Regions from separate parts of the Zoogloea sp. GW822-FHT05C07 genome, predicted to be linked through region 4. Evidence: predicted binding sites of a transcription regulator. Region 4 holds the regulator's gene; each other region holds the start of a gene.
The links. Region 4 encodes sigma-54, which starts transcription at its own class of promoters, with help from an activator protein. Its sites were predicted from a motif close to TGGCACGCTTNCTGCTNA; they were not measured.

Region 1 (3,146 bases), 1.6 Mb from region 4:
CCGTCGGCAGATGACTAATTCAACATTTTAGCAGCCCGCCCCGGCCGCCTGCAGCTTCAGCCGCCCTTGCGCCCGGTGACCATGGCCCGGGCCAGGTTCTCCCGCTGCACGATGCTCATCACCACCACGCCGGCCAGGTGCACCGCCACGCAGCCCAGCAGCCCGTCGGCCAGCCCCTGGTGGAGCTCGATCAGCCAGTCGTCGCCCCAGAAGGCGTCCAGGCGGGCCATCCAGCCGGTCACGCCGAGGGCGATGATCAGCATCCACAACAGGTAGGCCATCCACTGCCCGACCGGATTGTGGCCTACGCCGGTATGGCCTTTGCCGCGCAGCAGATCAGCCAGGTGTAAGCGGATCGCCTGCCAGCCGGGCAGCGGCAGGGCGGCGGTCGAGCCGCCTGCTGCCATCAGCCCGTGCACGAGGCGCAGCAGCACCAACGCCACCGCCACGTAGCCGGCGAGCCGGTGGATCTCTCCGCTCTCGTTGAAGGAGTTGAACAGCACAAGCCCTGCAACGCCCCAGTGCGTCAGACGGACGAGACGATTCCACACGGGGCGCGGGCGAGCTTCGCGATGCACTTACTGCTCGATCTCGGCCTTCACGATGGCCAGGGTCTTGGTATCGAAATAGATCTCGACCTTCTTGCCTTCCTTGTTCTTGCCATAGATCTCGTAGCACGAGCCGTCGATCTTGAACTTGCGGACCTCGTACTGGGCCTCCAGGCGTGCCTTCGCTTCTGCCTCGGGAATCCATTCGGACTTGGGATGGGGCTCGCACTTGGCGCCAGCAAAGGCGGCGGCGGGCAGCAGGGCGATGGTGAGGGCGAACAGGGTGGAACGCATGACGGATACCTTTCATGAGCCGGCCAAGGCCGGGGTTGAGGGGAGCAATTCGGACATTAGCATTAACGCGAATGGTTCTCAATAGCAAATTGATCGCCATCGCCGCCCTCCCCGTCTGCCCCCGGCTCATCCGGATTTCCGACCTTCTATCCAGGCCTCATCCGGAAAACCGAACACATCTATGCCGTTCGGCATCACCACGCCATTTCGAATCAATCACTTGCAACGCCTCCTGCATGGTCGGACGGCTGGCACAGCCCGTGCAAAGAGAAGTCAGCGCGACGCTGCCGCGCCAATAAAACAGAACATTGGAGACACCGACCATGCACGCCCCACCGAAGTTCGTCCTGACCTGCCTGCTCGCCGGCGGACTGGCTCAGTCCGCCGCCGCCCAGGAATCGCCGACCCTCAAGAAGATCAAGGACAGCGGCACCATCTCCCTGGGCCACCGGGAGTCGTCCATCCCCTTCTCCTACTACGACGACAAGCAGCAGGTCGTCGGCTACAGCCAGGAGCTGATGCTCAAGGTCGTCGACGCGGTGAAGGCCAACCTCAAACTGCCCAGCCTGCAGGTCAAACTCACCCCCGTCACCTCCCAGAACCGCATCCCCCTCATCCAGAACGGCACCATCGACATCGAGTGCGGCTCCACCACCCATAACGCCGAGCGCGCCCGCCAGGTCGCCTTCTCCGACACCCTCTTCATCATCGGCACCCGCCTGATGACCAAGAAGGAGTCCGGCATCAAGGACTTCCCCGACCTCGCCGGCAAGAACGTCGTCACCACCGCCGGCACCACCTCCGAGCGCCTCATCCGCAAGATGAACGAGGACAAGAAGCTCGGCATGAACATCATCTCCGCCAAGGACCACGGCGAGGCCTTCCTCACCCTCGAGACCGGCCGCGCCGTCGCCTTCATGATGGACGACGCCCTCCTCTACGGCGAAATGGCCAAGGCCAAGCGCCCCGCCGACTGGGTCGTCACCGGCACACCGCAGAGCTTCGAGGCCTACGGCTGCATGCTCAGGAAGGACGACCCCGGCTTCAAGAAGGTCGTCGATGCCGCCCTCGCCAAGACCATGACCTCCGGCGAGGCCGAGGCCATCTACAAGAAGTGGTTCACCCAGCCCATCCCCCCCAAGGGACTGAACCTCAACTTCCCGCTCTCCGACGCCATGCTCAAGCTCTACAAGGCGCCCAACGACAAGGCTTTCGAATGAGCCCCGCCGCCCACCCCACGCCCGAATCCAGAAAAATGAAGAGAACGACCCGCATCACCCTGGTCACGCTTGCAGGCCTCGCCGCACTGAATGCCCACGCCGACTCCAACGTGGTGTTCTATGGACGCATCAACGCCACCTTCGAAAACGTCAAGGCGGAACAAGGCCCAGCCCACAACGTCGTCAATGACAACGCCTCGCGCATCGGCTTCCGCGGCACCGAGGAACTGGGCGGCGGCATGGCCGCACTCTTTCAGGTCGAAAGCCGCATCCGCGTCGACGGCAGCGACTCCACGTCCCTGGCCAGCCGCGACAGCTTCGTCGGCCTGCGTACCGCCCAGGGCACGCTGCGCCTCGGGCGCACCCTCGGCCCGGCGTACTACGCACTCTACGACTACATCAGCATGCACAACCACGACTCGGGCTATTCCGCCGATGCGCTGCTGTCACCGGCCGTCAGCGGCAACTCCACCGCCGCCGGCGGGCGCATGAACAACACCGTGTGGTACACCAGCCCGACCATCGCCGGCTTCACCTTCGAGGCCGACTACGCGCTGCTGGACGAGGCCCCCGTAACCACCGGCACCAAGCGCACGCCCCACCACCTCGGCCTGGTCGGCAGTTACGACCAGGGCCCGCTGCACGCCGCCATCACCTACGTGTCCGCCCAGAACACCAAGGACCTGGATGGCAGCGACGCCGTCCGCCTCAACAACGACCGCGCGATCACTGCCGGCGGCAGCTACAACTTCGGCCCCCTGGTGCTCGGCGCGCTGTTCGAGCGCTCCCGCCGCGACACCCTCACCGACGCCGTCAGCCGCAACTACTACCGGGTCGCCGTGATGGCCCCGGTCGGCGCCCACGAGTTCCACCTCAACGTCGGCGTGGCCGGCGACTACAGTGGAACCCACGACACCGCCGGCAAGCAGTACACCGTGGCCTACAACTACAACCTGTCCAAGCGCAGCAAGCTCTACGCCTACTACACCCGGATCGACAACGACAGCGCGCAGACCGTCGGCGGAGGCGGCGCCTACAGCTTCCTCGGCACCGCCGCCGGGCTGGACAACCGCTCGATCGCCGC
Region 2 (3,146 bases), 1.2 Mb from region 4:
GCGATCCCCAGACCGTGCCACGTCGCCAGCTGGACGATGACGACGACGATTGAAGACGTTCGCCGCCGCATGCCATGACAGGGCGCCGGGGCCATCGCTCCAGCTTCTGTTGTCGGCATCGCCGGCCACAGGGCAATCAAGTGCCTCGGCACGCCCCTGCCCTAAAGGATTTGTCACCTCGCGCGCGCTCCTTCCACGCGCCCACCCCGGTTTGCGGCCTGCAGACCGGGGTTTCGAATGCGAGCCTTGTTCAGATTCCCTCAAGCCACAGCCAGAAATAGAAGGAGCACGCCCATGAACGCGAACCCGAGTTGGACCGAGCGCACCAAGGCACTCGAAGCGTCCGTCGTCGAAGTCTGCACCCTTGTCCCGGTCTCAGCCGGCCCCGGAATCCTGGCCAAGGAGCTGGCCCGTCATATTCCGGAACTCCATTTCCGTCGAACCCTCTGCCGCGGCGGCTGGTATCGCCTCGGCGGCGTCCTTGCCGCAAACGGGTCGCGCATCTCCGACGACCTGGAAAGCTGGGCGGAGATGACGCTCGCGGCCTGCGACGGGGATTTCGAGGCCCTCCGCGACGAGTACGCAGGGAAGGAGCTTATCGCGACGCGCCGCGTGGGCCGCACCCATTACTTCGTCGCGCCCACCGGCGACAAATCCACCGATTTCCTGCAGCTGGAGATCGAAGACCTGCAAGAGACTCAGGCCCATACGCTGTTTGCGCAGAGGCCTGCGCCGAGCGCAATCGACGAACTCATCGACCCGGATCTCGGCCACCACAACGGACAGCCGGTCGGGCTTCCTTATTACACCTTCCGGCGCCTCACCCACATCGGCGACCTGCTGGCCCGCCTTCGGCAGCAAACCCCCGACGCCCAGCCCATCCACCGCTTCAGCGACGACTGGAGCGAATCCAGCGCCGGGCATGCCACCGCCTTCAGCAACCAATGGGTCATTGCGGTGCGCGAACATCTCGACCGCTTCCAGCAGAACGTCATCCGCGCCCAACCGGTGCCGGCCATCGACGGCGAACCGCCGGTTTTCAGTGCTCGGGAGGGCACCCGGGAACTGGCGCTCCACGACGCGCTGGTGTCCTTCGACCGGGCAGCCGGCTATCCCTTTGCCTGGTACTTCCACATGCTGACAACCAAGGCCGTGCCCCATTGGGTGGCACGCGTGGTGATGGAAGACGCCAATGCGGGCTTCGCCTACCTGCCCCGCCGCGACGAAGACGTCGTCCGCCGCTGGCTGCACGCCCCCTACGCACTCTAATAGGGCAAGGGGCTGGATACGGAATGACATCGGCGGGAAACGCACCAGCATGGGGCAACAGCCCTGCGCGAGATCAGGCGACACACCGGACAACGCACCGCACCAGCCCTTCACGGCGCCCCCAGACCCTTGAATCACAAAAAGAAACAAAACCTGCACGAGATCGGACAGGGTGAGCACGGCAAACAAGGCCCGCTCCTTGCTTAACAGGCTCATCACCCACCATTGGTCCCAGCGCTAGGGGCTACAGTCAAATCCGCCCCTCATCGGGCGCTGTTCAGAGTCGAGGTTTCGCGATGTCAGAGGTCACCAACGGCCGCCCCCGTTCGGATGGGGATGCAAGCGGCCAGCCGCCGACAGCCGTGCGTGTAGAAGCACTCAGGGCGGCCCTCGCCAAGGCCCTCGAGAATGCGTCGAGCAATGACGACTTGGTCGGCGAAATCGCTGCAGCCCAAGCGTTCCCGAGCCGCATCTGGCTGTTCCTGGAGGCGGTCGAACAAGCCCCGATCGCCATCTCGATCACCGATCCCCAAGCGCGCATCCTGTATGCCAATCCGGCCTTCGAGGGCGTCACCGGCTACGCGCCCAGCGAGGTGCTGGGCCTCAACGAATCGATCCTGTCCTACAAGACCACTCCACGCTCCGTTTACGAAACGCTGTGGAAGTCACTGCACGAGAAGAAGACCTGGAACGGAACCCTCGTCAATCGGCGCAAGGATGGCTCCCGTTACATCGCGGAACTGACCATCACCCCGATCCTGGACTCCAAGGGGGAAACCGCCTACTGCCTCGGCATGCACCGGGACGTCACCGCACTGCACGCCCTCAAGCAGAAGGTCCAGAATCAGAAGGCGCTGATCGAGTCCGTCATCGACGTGGCACCGATCGCCATCGCGCTGCTCGACGACCAGCAGCGGGTCGTGCTGGACAACCACGAATACAAGCAGCTGACCGACGACCTCGGCGTGACCGACCCGGCGAAGCAAGTCCTCGCGGAGCTGCGCAATACGATCGGCCTGGCCTTCGAACCACCCAAGCTCGGCGGCCGCAACTTCGTCGACGAGGAAATCTGCGTGCACCCGACCTCGGGCAAGGCCGCGCGCTGGTTCTCCTGCTCCGGCTCCTGGTTCGAGCAACAGGATGCCAAGGCCGACTCCTTCTTCGATCCCCAGGCTCGCGCCTACCTGATGCTCCTCATCAAGGACATCACCGCAGCCAAGCGCCAGCGCGAGATGGAACGCATCGGGGCGATCCGCGCCACGATGGCCGAGGCCGAACTGGTGCAGAGCCTGCGCGAGACCCTGTCCGGCGCCGTCTACCAATTGCGCGGCCCGCTGAACATGATCCGCGCCGCCGCCAACATGCTCGACCGCCGCGGCACCCAGATCGACACGGCGATGCTGAAGAACGCCCTCAAGGAAGCGCTCACCGCCGGAGAAGCCGCGCTGGGCACCTTTGAGGCATCGATGCCGGAAGCCCCGCAGGAAGCCACCGCACCGGTCAATCTCAACGACATCCTGCGCGACGTGCTAATGCTGCTGACCGAGCGACTGCTCGCCGCCGGCATCACCGTCGCGTGGCAGCCCACCTCGCGGCTCAGCCACTTCCACGGCCGCGCCAACATGCTGCGCAGCATGTTCAAGGAGATAGTCGAGAACGCCATCGAGGCGATGAACGAGCGTGGCCGCAATGTCCGCGAACTCAAGGTCCGCACCGAAGAAAAGGACGGACGGGTCGTCGTCATCATCGAAGACACCGGCCCCGGCATCTCCCAGGAACTGCGCCACAAGGTCTACGAGCCCTTCTTCACCACCAAACGCCCGCTTTCCCATTCCGTCGGAATGGGCCTGGCCATCGCCCAGGACGTGGTCACACGT
Region 3 (3,146 bases), 320 kb from region 4:
TGACCGCGCCCAGCTTGAGCATGCTCTGGCCGGGGAGCACCTCGCCGACCTTGTAGCAGTTAGGTACGCTGCCGTCGCAGCAGCCGCCGGACAGCAGGAACATCAGCGGGCCGTGATCGGCGCGCAGTTCGTCGATGTATTGATTGGCGGCTTCGGTGGCCACGATGCGTTCGGTCATGTTCGTGCTTTCCTGAGGGCGAAAAAAAACGGGGCGAGAGACCCGCCCCGTAACACCTTGCCTTACTCGTGAAGCTCTGGGATCAGAAGAAGCCCAGCTTGTTCGGGCTGTAGCTGACCAGCAGGTTCTTGGTCTGCTGATAGTGGTCGAGCATGACCTTGTGGGTTTCACGGCCGATACCGGATTCCTTGTAGCCGCCGAAGGCAGCGTGGGCCGGGTAGGCGTGGTAGCAGTTGGTCCATACGCGGCCGGCCTTGATGTTGCGGCCCATGCGGAAGGCACGGCTGCCGTCGCGGCTCCACACGCCGGCGCCGAGGCCATAGACGGTGTCGTTGGCGATCTCGAGGGCTTCGGCTTCGTCCTTGAAGGTGGTCACTGCCAGCACCGGCCCGAAGATCTCTTCCTGGAAGATGCGCATCTTGTTGTGGCCCTTGAACAGGGTCGGCTGGACGTAGTAGCCGCCGGCCAGTTCGCCGTCCAGGTGAGCCTGATCGCCACCGACCAGCACTTGGGCGCCTTCGCCCTTGCCGATTTCCAGGTAAGCCTTGATCTTGCTGAGTTGGTCAGCGGAAGCCTGGGCACCGATCATGGTGTCGGTATCCAGCGGGCTGCCCTGCTTGATCAGCTTGACGCGGCCAACGGCGCGCTCGATGAACTTGTCGTAGATGGATTCCTGAATCAGGGCGCGGGACGGGCAGGTGCACACTTCGCCCTGGTTGAAGGCGAACAGCACCAGACCTTCGACGGCCTTGTCGAAGAACTCGTCGTCAGCGTTGGCGATGTCTTCGAAGAAGATGTTGGGGGACTTGCCGCCCAGTTCCAGGGTGGCGGGGATCAGGCTGGTCGCAGCGGCCTGGGCGATCACGCGGCCGGTGGCGGTGGAGCCGGTGAAGGCGATCTTGGCGATGCGCTTGCTGGTGGCCAGCGGCATGCCGGCTTCGCGGCCAAAACCGTTGACGATGTTCAGCACGCCCGGGGGCAGCAGGTCGGCGATCAGCTCGGCCAGCACCAGAATGGAGATCGGGGTGGATTCAGCGGGCTTCAGGACCACGCAGTTGCCGGCGCCGATGGCGGGAGCCAGCTTCCAGGCGGCCATCAGGATCGGGAAGTTCCAGGGGATGATCTGGCCGACGACGCCCAGGGGCTCATGGAAGTGGTAGGCGACGGTGTTCTCGTCGATCTCGGACAGGGAGCCTTCTTGCGAACGCAGGCAGCCGGCGAAGTAGCGGAAGTGGTCGACAGCCAGCGGGATGTCGGCATTCAGGGTTTCGCGGATCGGCTTGCCGTTATCCACGGTCTCGGCGTAGGCCAGCAGCTCGAGGTTGGCTTCGAGGCGGTCGGCGATCTTCAGCAGGAGATTGGCGCGCTCGGCAGCCGGGCTGCGGCCGAACTTGTCGGCGATGGCGTGGGCGGCGTCGAGGGCCAGCTCGACGTCCTCGGCGGTGGAGCGGGCAGCCTGGGTGTAGGCCTTGCCGGTGATCGGGGTGATGACGTCGAAGTACTCGCCCTTGACAGGAGCGACCCACTTGCCACCGATGAAGTTGTCGTACTTGGACTTGTATTGGACCTTGGCGTCGGCAGTGCCGGGCAATGCGTACAGCATGGGTATCTCCTCCTGGTATCGGTTCGAAAACGCTTCGTGTAGCGCTAGACCTTATTCAGCAGGGGGCATGCCAGTATCGGATCAGGTCTCGTTATGGACTCAAACGTCTTGTTTATCAGTGGCTTGGCGGGGTTGTTTATTTTTTGTGCAGTGCAATGAGTGGGTGGTAGGAGTGTTCAGTTTCGATACAGGTGCTCCATGCGAAGTGCACGATGGAGCACCTGGCGTCGCATCAGGCGATGCGGAAGCGCCCGGACACGGCTTCCAGCTGACGGGACAGCTCGGCCAGTTCGCCGGCCGCTCGGGTCAGCGTGGCGGCGCTGGCGGCGTTGGATTCGGAGGTGCCGGCAATGCGTTCGACCCGTTGCGCGATGTCCCGGGCGGCCGTCGACTGCTCCGCCAGGCCCAGCGTGATGCCGGCCACCGAGGCGAGCACCCGCTGGGTACTGTCCTGGATGCTGCCGACGGTGGTGCCGGCCTCGGCGGCCAGCGAGACGCCGCGGGCCACCCGTGTGACGCCGGCTTCCATGTCGTCGGCGGCGCCACGGGTGGCGCTCTGGATGCGTTCGATCATCGTGGTGATCTCGGCGGTGGAGTTGGCGGTGCGTTCGGCCAATTTGCGCACTTCGTCGGCGACGACGGCGAAGCCACGCCCAGATTCTCCGGCGCGGGCTGCCTCGATGGCCGCGTTGAGGGCGAGGAGGTTGGTCTGGTCGGCGATGTCGCGGATCACGCCGACGATCATCGAGATGTCGCCGGACAGGCTTTCGAGATCCCGCACGGAACCGGCCGACACATTCACCGATTCGGCGATGGCGCGCATCTCGCCGGCCGCCGCGGCGATGACGTTGGCGCCGCTGCTGGCCTGGCTGCCGGAGCCCTCGGAGAGCTCCCGCGATTCACGGGCGTGCTCGCCGATGTGGTCGATGGACACCGACAGCTGCTCGACGGCGGCGGCCATTGCTGACGCCGATTCGGACTGCTCCTCGGCGAGCCGGTGGGTATCGCCGGCGGTCTGGCTGAGCTGGCGGGCGTTGGTGAGCAGCGCGGTGACCTGGTTGCGGATCGACGCGATCAGCTCGTGCAGGTTGTTGCGCATGACCGCCAGGTGGATGATCAGCGCGCCCAGTTCATCGTTGCCGGCCTGAGGGAGCGGTTGCAGCAGGTTGCCGCTGGCGATGGCTTCGGCAACCCCCTTGCCGGCCGCGACGGACTGGCGCAGGCGGTGGGTCAGCGCGGCGGATCCCAGGGCGGCCGCCAGCAGGCCGACTGCGCCGAGCCCGACGAACAGCTGCAGGAAGTTCTGGTAGCGGGTTTCGGCGCGGGCGTATTCGGCCTGGGCCGCATCCCCCTGGCGGCGCAGGG
Region 4 (3,146 bases):
TCGGACAGCAGTTGCAGATGGTGCTCGTTGGCCTGCTCGGGAACCAGCAGCACGAACAGCATCGACACGGGGCGTCCGTCGGGGGCGTCGAAGGGTACCGGCTCGGCGAGGCGGATGAAGGCACCCAGCGCCTCCTTGAGGCCCTTGATGCGGCCGTGGGGAATGGCGATGCCCTGGCCGAGGCCGGTCGAGCCGAGCTTCTCGCGGGCAAACAGGCTGTCGAAGACTGTGCTGCGGCCGATGCCGTGGTTGTTCTCGAACAGCAGGCCGGCTTGCTCGAAAGCGCGCTTCTTGCTGCTCGCCTCGAGTCCGACGACCACGTTGGTCGGCGGCAGAAGTTTGGCGATGAGGTTCATGCGAGGACTCTCCCGTGTGCGGAACGGGCCGACACAGGTTGCCGGTGAAAGGCGATTCAGGAAGATCCGGAGGCGGAGGCCGCCGGGGCCGTTGTGTCAATTGGGGCGCATTATAGCCACAACGGTCCCGGGGAAAAGGGTATTACGCGACGCCGGGAATCAGGACTCGGCGAGGTGTTGCTTCAGGGAGTCGTGACCGTGGTCGCTGGTCTTGTCCTTGTACTTCAGGACCTGGCGGTCGAGCTTGTCGATCAGCCCGTCGATGGCTGCGTACATGTCGGCATCTTCGTTCTCGACGAAGATGTCCTTGCCGCGCACGTGCACGGTAACTTCGGCCTTCTGACGCAGCTTTTCCACCGAGAGGATCACGCCGACGCTGGTGACGTTGTCGAAGTGACGGATCACGCGGTCCAGCTTGCTCGTGACGTACTCGCGGATGGCCGGCGTAACTTCGACGTGATGCCCCGTGATGTTGAGGTTCATGGTTGCTACCTTTCTGTCAGATGGTTTTGCGCAGACTGACCGGCGGAATATCGAGGGACTCGCGGTATTTTGCAATTGTCCGACGAGCCACGACGATACCCTGCTGGCCCAACAACTCGGCAATCTTGGCGTCGGACAAGGGTTTCTTCTTGTCTTCCGCTCCCACGAGCTGGCGAATCAGCGCCCGAATCGCCGTCGAGGAAGCAGCCCCACCGCTGTCGGTGGCAACGTGACTGCCGAAAAAATACTTGAACTCGAAAATGCCCCGCGGTGTGGCCATGTACTTTTGGGTGGTCACCCGCGAAACGGTGGATTCGTGTAGATCCAGTTGTTCGGCAATTTCCCGCAGGGTCAGCGGTCGCATTGCCACATCGCCATAATCGAAGAACTGGCGCTGGCGGTCAACGATCGCTTGCGAAACCCGCTGGATGGTGTCGAAACGCTGCTGCACGTTCTTGATCAGCCAGCGTGCTTCCTGCAGGTGGCTGGACAGGGAACCGCTGGCGCCGCGGTTGTCGCGCAGGATCTGGGCATACAGCTGGTTGATGCGCAGGCGCGGCATCGCGTCGGGATTGAGGCTGACGACCCAGTTGTTACGCATCTTGCGGACCACCACGTCGGGGACCACATAGCGGGTGTCGGCCTGGGAGAACTGGGCGCCGGGGCGCGGGTTGAGGCTGAGGATCAGCGCATGGGCCTCGCGCAGCGTGTCGTCGCTGCAGCGCAGGGCGCGCTTGATCTTCAGGAAGTCGCGGGCAGCCAGCAGTTCGAGGTGTTCGCTGACGATGGCGATGGCCAGGTCGCGGGCTTCGCCGGGGGGCTGGGTATGCAGCTGCAAGGCCAGGCACTGGCCCACGTCCTGGGCGCCGATGCCGGCCGGGTCCAGGCTCTGGATCTGGCGCAGCGCGATCTTGAGATCGTCGAGCTCGATTTCCAGCTCGGGGGGCAGCAGCGGCAGCAGGTCAGCCAGATCCTGGCTGAGGTAGCCGTCGTCGTCGAGGGCCTCGATGAGGAAGCGCACCAGCGCCCTGTCCCGGTCGGACAGCGGGGTCAGGGCGACCTGAGCGTCCAGGTGGTCGCGCAGGGATGGCACGGCGGCCTGGAACTCCTGGAAGTCGGTCTCGTCGTCGTCGTCGCGCTGCCCGCCGCTACCCGCCGCAGCCCATTCGCCGGCTTCGCCGCTGCCGTCGAAATCGTGGTCCGGCTCGCGCTCGCGTTCCGCCTCCCGGGATTGCTCCTGCTCGCGCTCGTGGGCGGCTTCGCTGCCCGCCGGCGCCACGGGGCCGGGCGCCTCGACGCGGCTCGAGCCGAGGTCGCCCTCGGGCTCCTCCCGCTCGAGCATGGGGTTTTCCAGGAGGATCTTCTCGATCTCCTGGTTGAGTTCGAGGGTCGACAACTGCAGCAGCTTGATGGACTGCTGCAGCTGGGGCGTCAGCGCGAGATGCTGGGAGAGTTTGAGCTGAAGGCTGGGCTTCATGAGTCGTATCGGGCCTCAGAGCCTGAAGTGCTCGCCGAGGTATACCTGGCGGACCTGTTCGTTGTGAACGATCTCGTCCGGGCGGCCGCTGGCCAGCACCTCGCCGGCGTTGATGATGAAGGCACGATCGCAGATGCCGAGGGTTTCACGGACGTTGTGGTCGGTGATCAGCACACCGATCCCCTTGTCCTTCAGGAAGCGGATGATCTTCTGGATGTCGATGACGGCGATCGGGTCGACGCCGGCGAAGGGCTCGTCGAGCAGGATCAGGCGGGGGGCGGTGGCCAGGGCGCGGGCGATCTCGCAGCGACGGCGCTCACCGCCGGACAGGGAGATGGCGGTACTGTCGCGCAGGTGCTCGATGCCCAGCTCGTTCAGCAATTCGTCGAGGCGGCTGGCGATCTGGGCCTTGGATAGGCTCTGCAGCTCGAGCACAGCCTGGATGTTCTCGGCCACCGTCAGCTTGCGGAAGACACTCATCTCCTGCGGCAGGTAGGACAGCCCCAGGCGCGCGCGCTGGTGGATCGGGCGATGGGTCAGCACCTCGTCGTCGAGGGTGATCTCGCCGCCGTCGGCGGCCACCAGGCCGACGATCATGTAGAAGCAGGTGGTCTTGCCGGCGCCATTGGGGCCGAGCAGGCCGACGACCTCGCCACTGCCGACGTTGAAGGAAACGTCGTGAACGACCGTGCGGGCCTTGTACTTCTTGCGCAGGTTGCTGACTTTAAGCAGGCTCATCGCCGGGGTGTTCTTTCAGGACTCTACGAATGATTTCGGTGGAAAAGCCGCGACCTTGAAGGAATCTCGCCTGCCGTGCCCATTCTCGCGCG

Region 1: a site for sigma-54 is predicted at 1,092-1,109, ahead of AC3QL2_RS05490 (glutamate/aspartate ABC transporter substrate-binding protein). Genes of this name have one in related genera too.
Region 2: a site for sigma-54 is predicted at 1,458-1,475, ahead of nifL (nitrogen fixation negative regulator NifL). Genes of this name have one in related genera too.
Region 3: a site for sigma-54 is predicted at 1,837-1,854, ahead of adh (aldehyde dehydrogenase). Genes of this name have one in related genera too.

What each region holds. Positions count from the first base shown of each region.
Region 1 covers NZ_CM179510.1:1,154,321-1,157,466, forward strand. Annotated here, with positions in the region: gene AC3QL2_RS05480 (cytochrome b/b6 domain-containing protein) at 57-578, opposite strand; gene AC3QL2_RS05485 (PepSY domain-containing protein) at 579-842, opposite strand; gene AC3QL2_RS05490 (glutamate/aspartate ABC transporter substrate-binding protein) at 1,166-2,062, shown strand; gene AC3QL2_RS05495 (porin) at 2,098-3,146, shown strand, end outside.
Region 2 covers NZ_CM179510.1:3,924,594-3,927,739, reverse strand. Annotated here, with positions in the region: gene AC3QL2_RS18210 (RnfH family protein) at 1-53, shown strand, start outside; gene AC3QL2_RS18205 (hypothetical protein) at 295-1,269, shown strand; gene nifL (nitrogen fixation negative regulator NifL) at 1,566-3,146, shown strand, end outside.
Region 3 covers NZ_CM179510.1:3,070,742-3,073,887, forward strand. Annotated here, with positions in the region: gene AC3QL2_RS14385 (DUF779 domain-containing protein) at 1-178, opposite strand, end outside; gene adh (aldehyde dehydrogenase) at 261-1,781, opposite strand; gene AC3QL2_RS14395 (methyl-accepting chemotaxis protein) at 2,014-3,146, opposite strand, start outside.
Region 4 covers NZ_CM179510.1:2,748,276-2,751,421, forward strand. Annotated here, with positions in the region: gene ptsN (PTS IIA-like nitrogen regulatory protein PtsN) at 1-356, opposite strand, end outside; gene hpf (ribosome hibernation-promoting factor, HPF/YfiA family) at 516-839, opposite strand; gene AC3QL2_RS12940 (RNA polymerase factor sigma-54) at 856-2,316, opposite strand; gene lptB (LPS export ABC transporter ATP-binding protein) at 2,332-3,054, opposite strand; gene recX (recombination regulator RecX) at 3,041-3,146, opposite strand, start outside.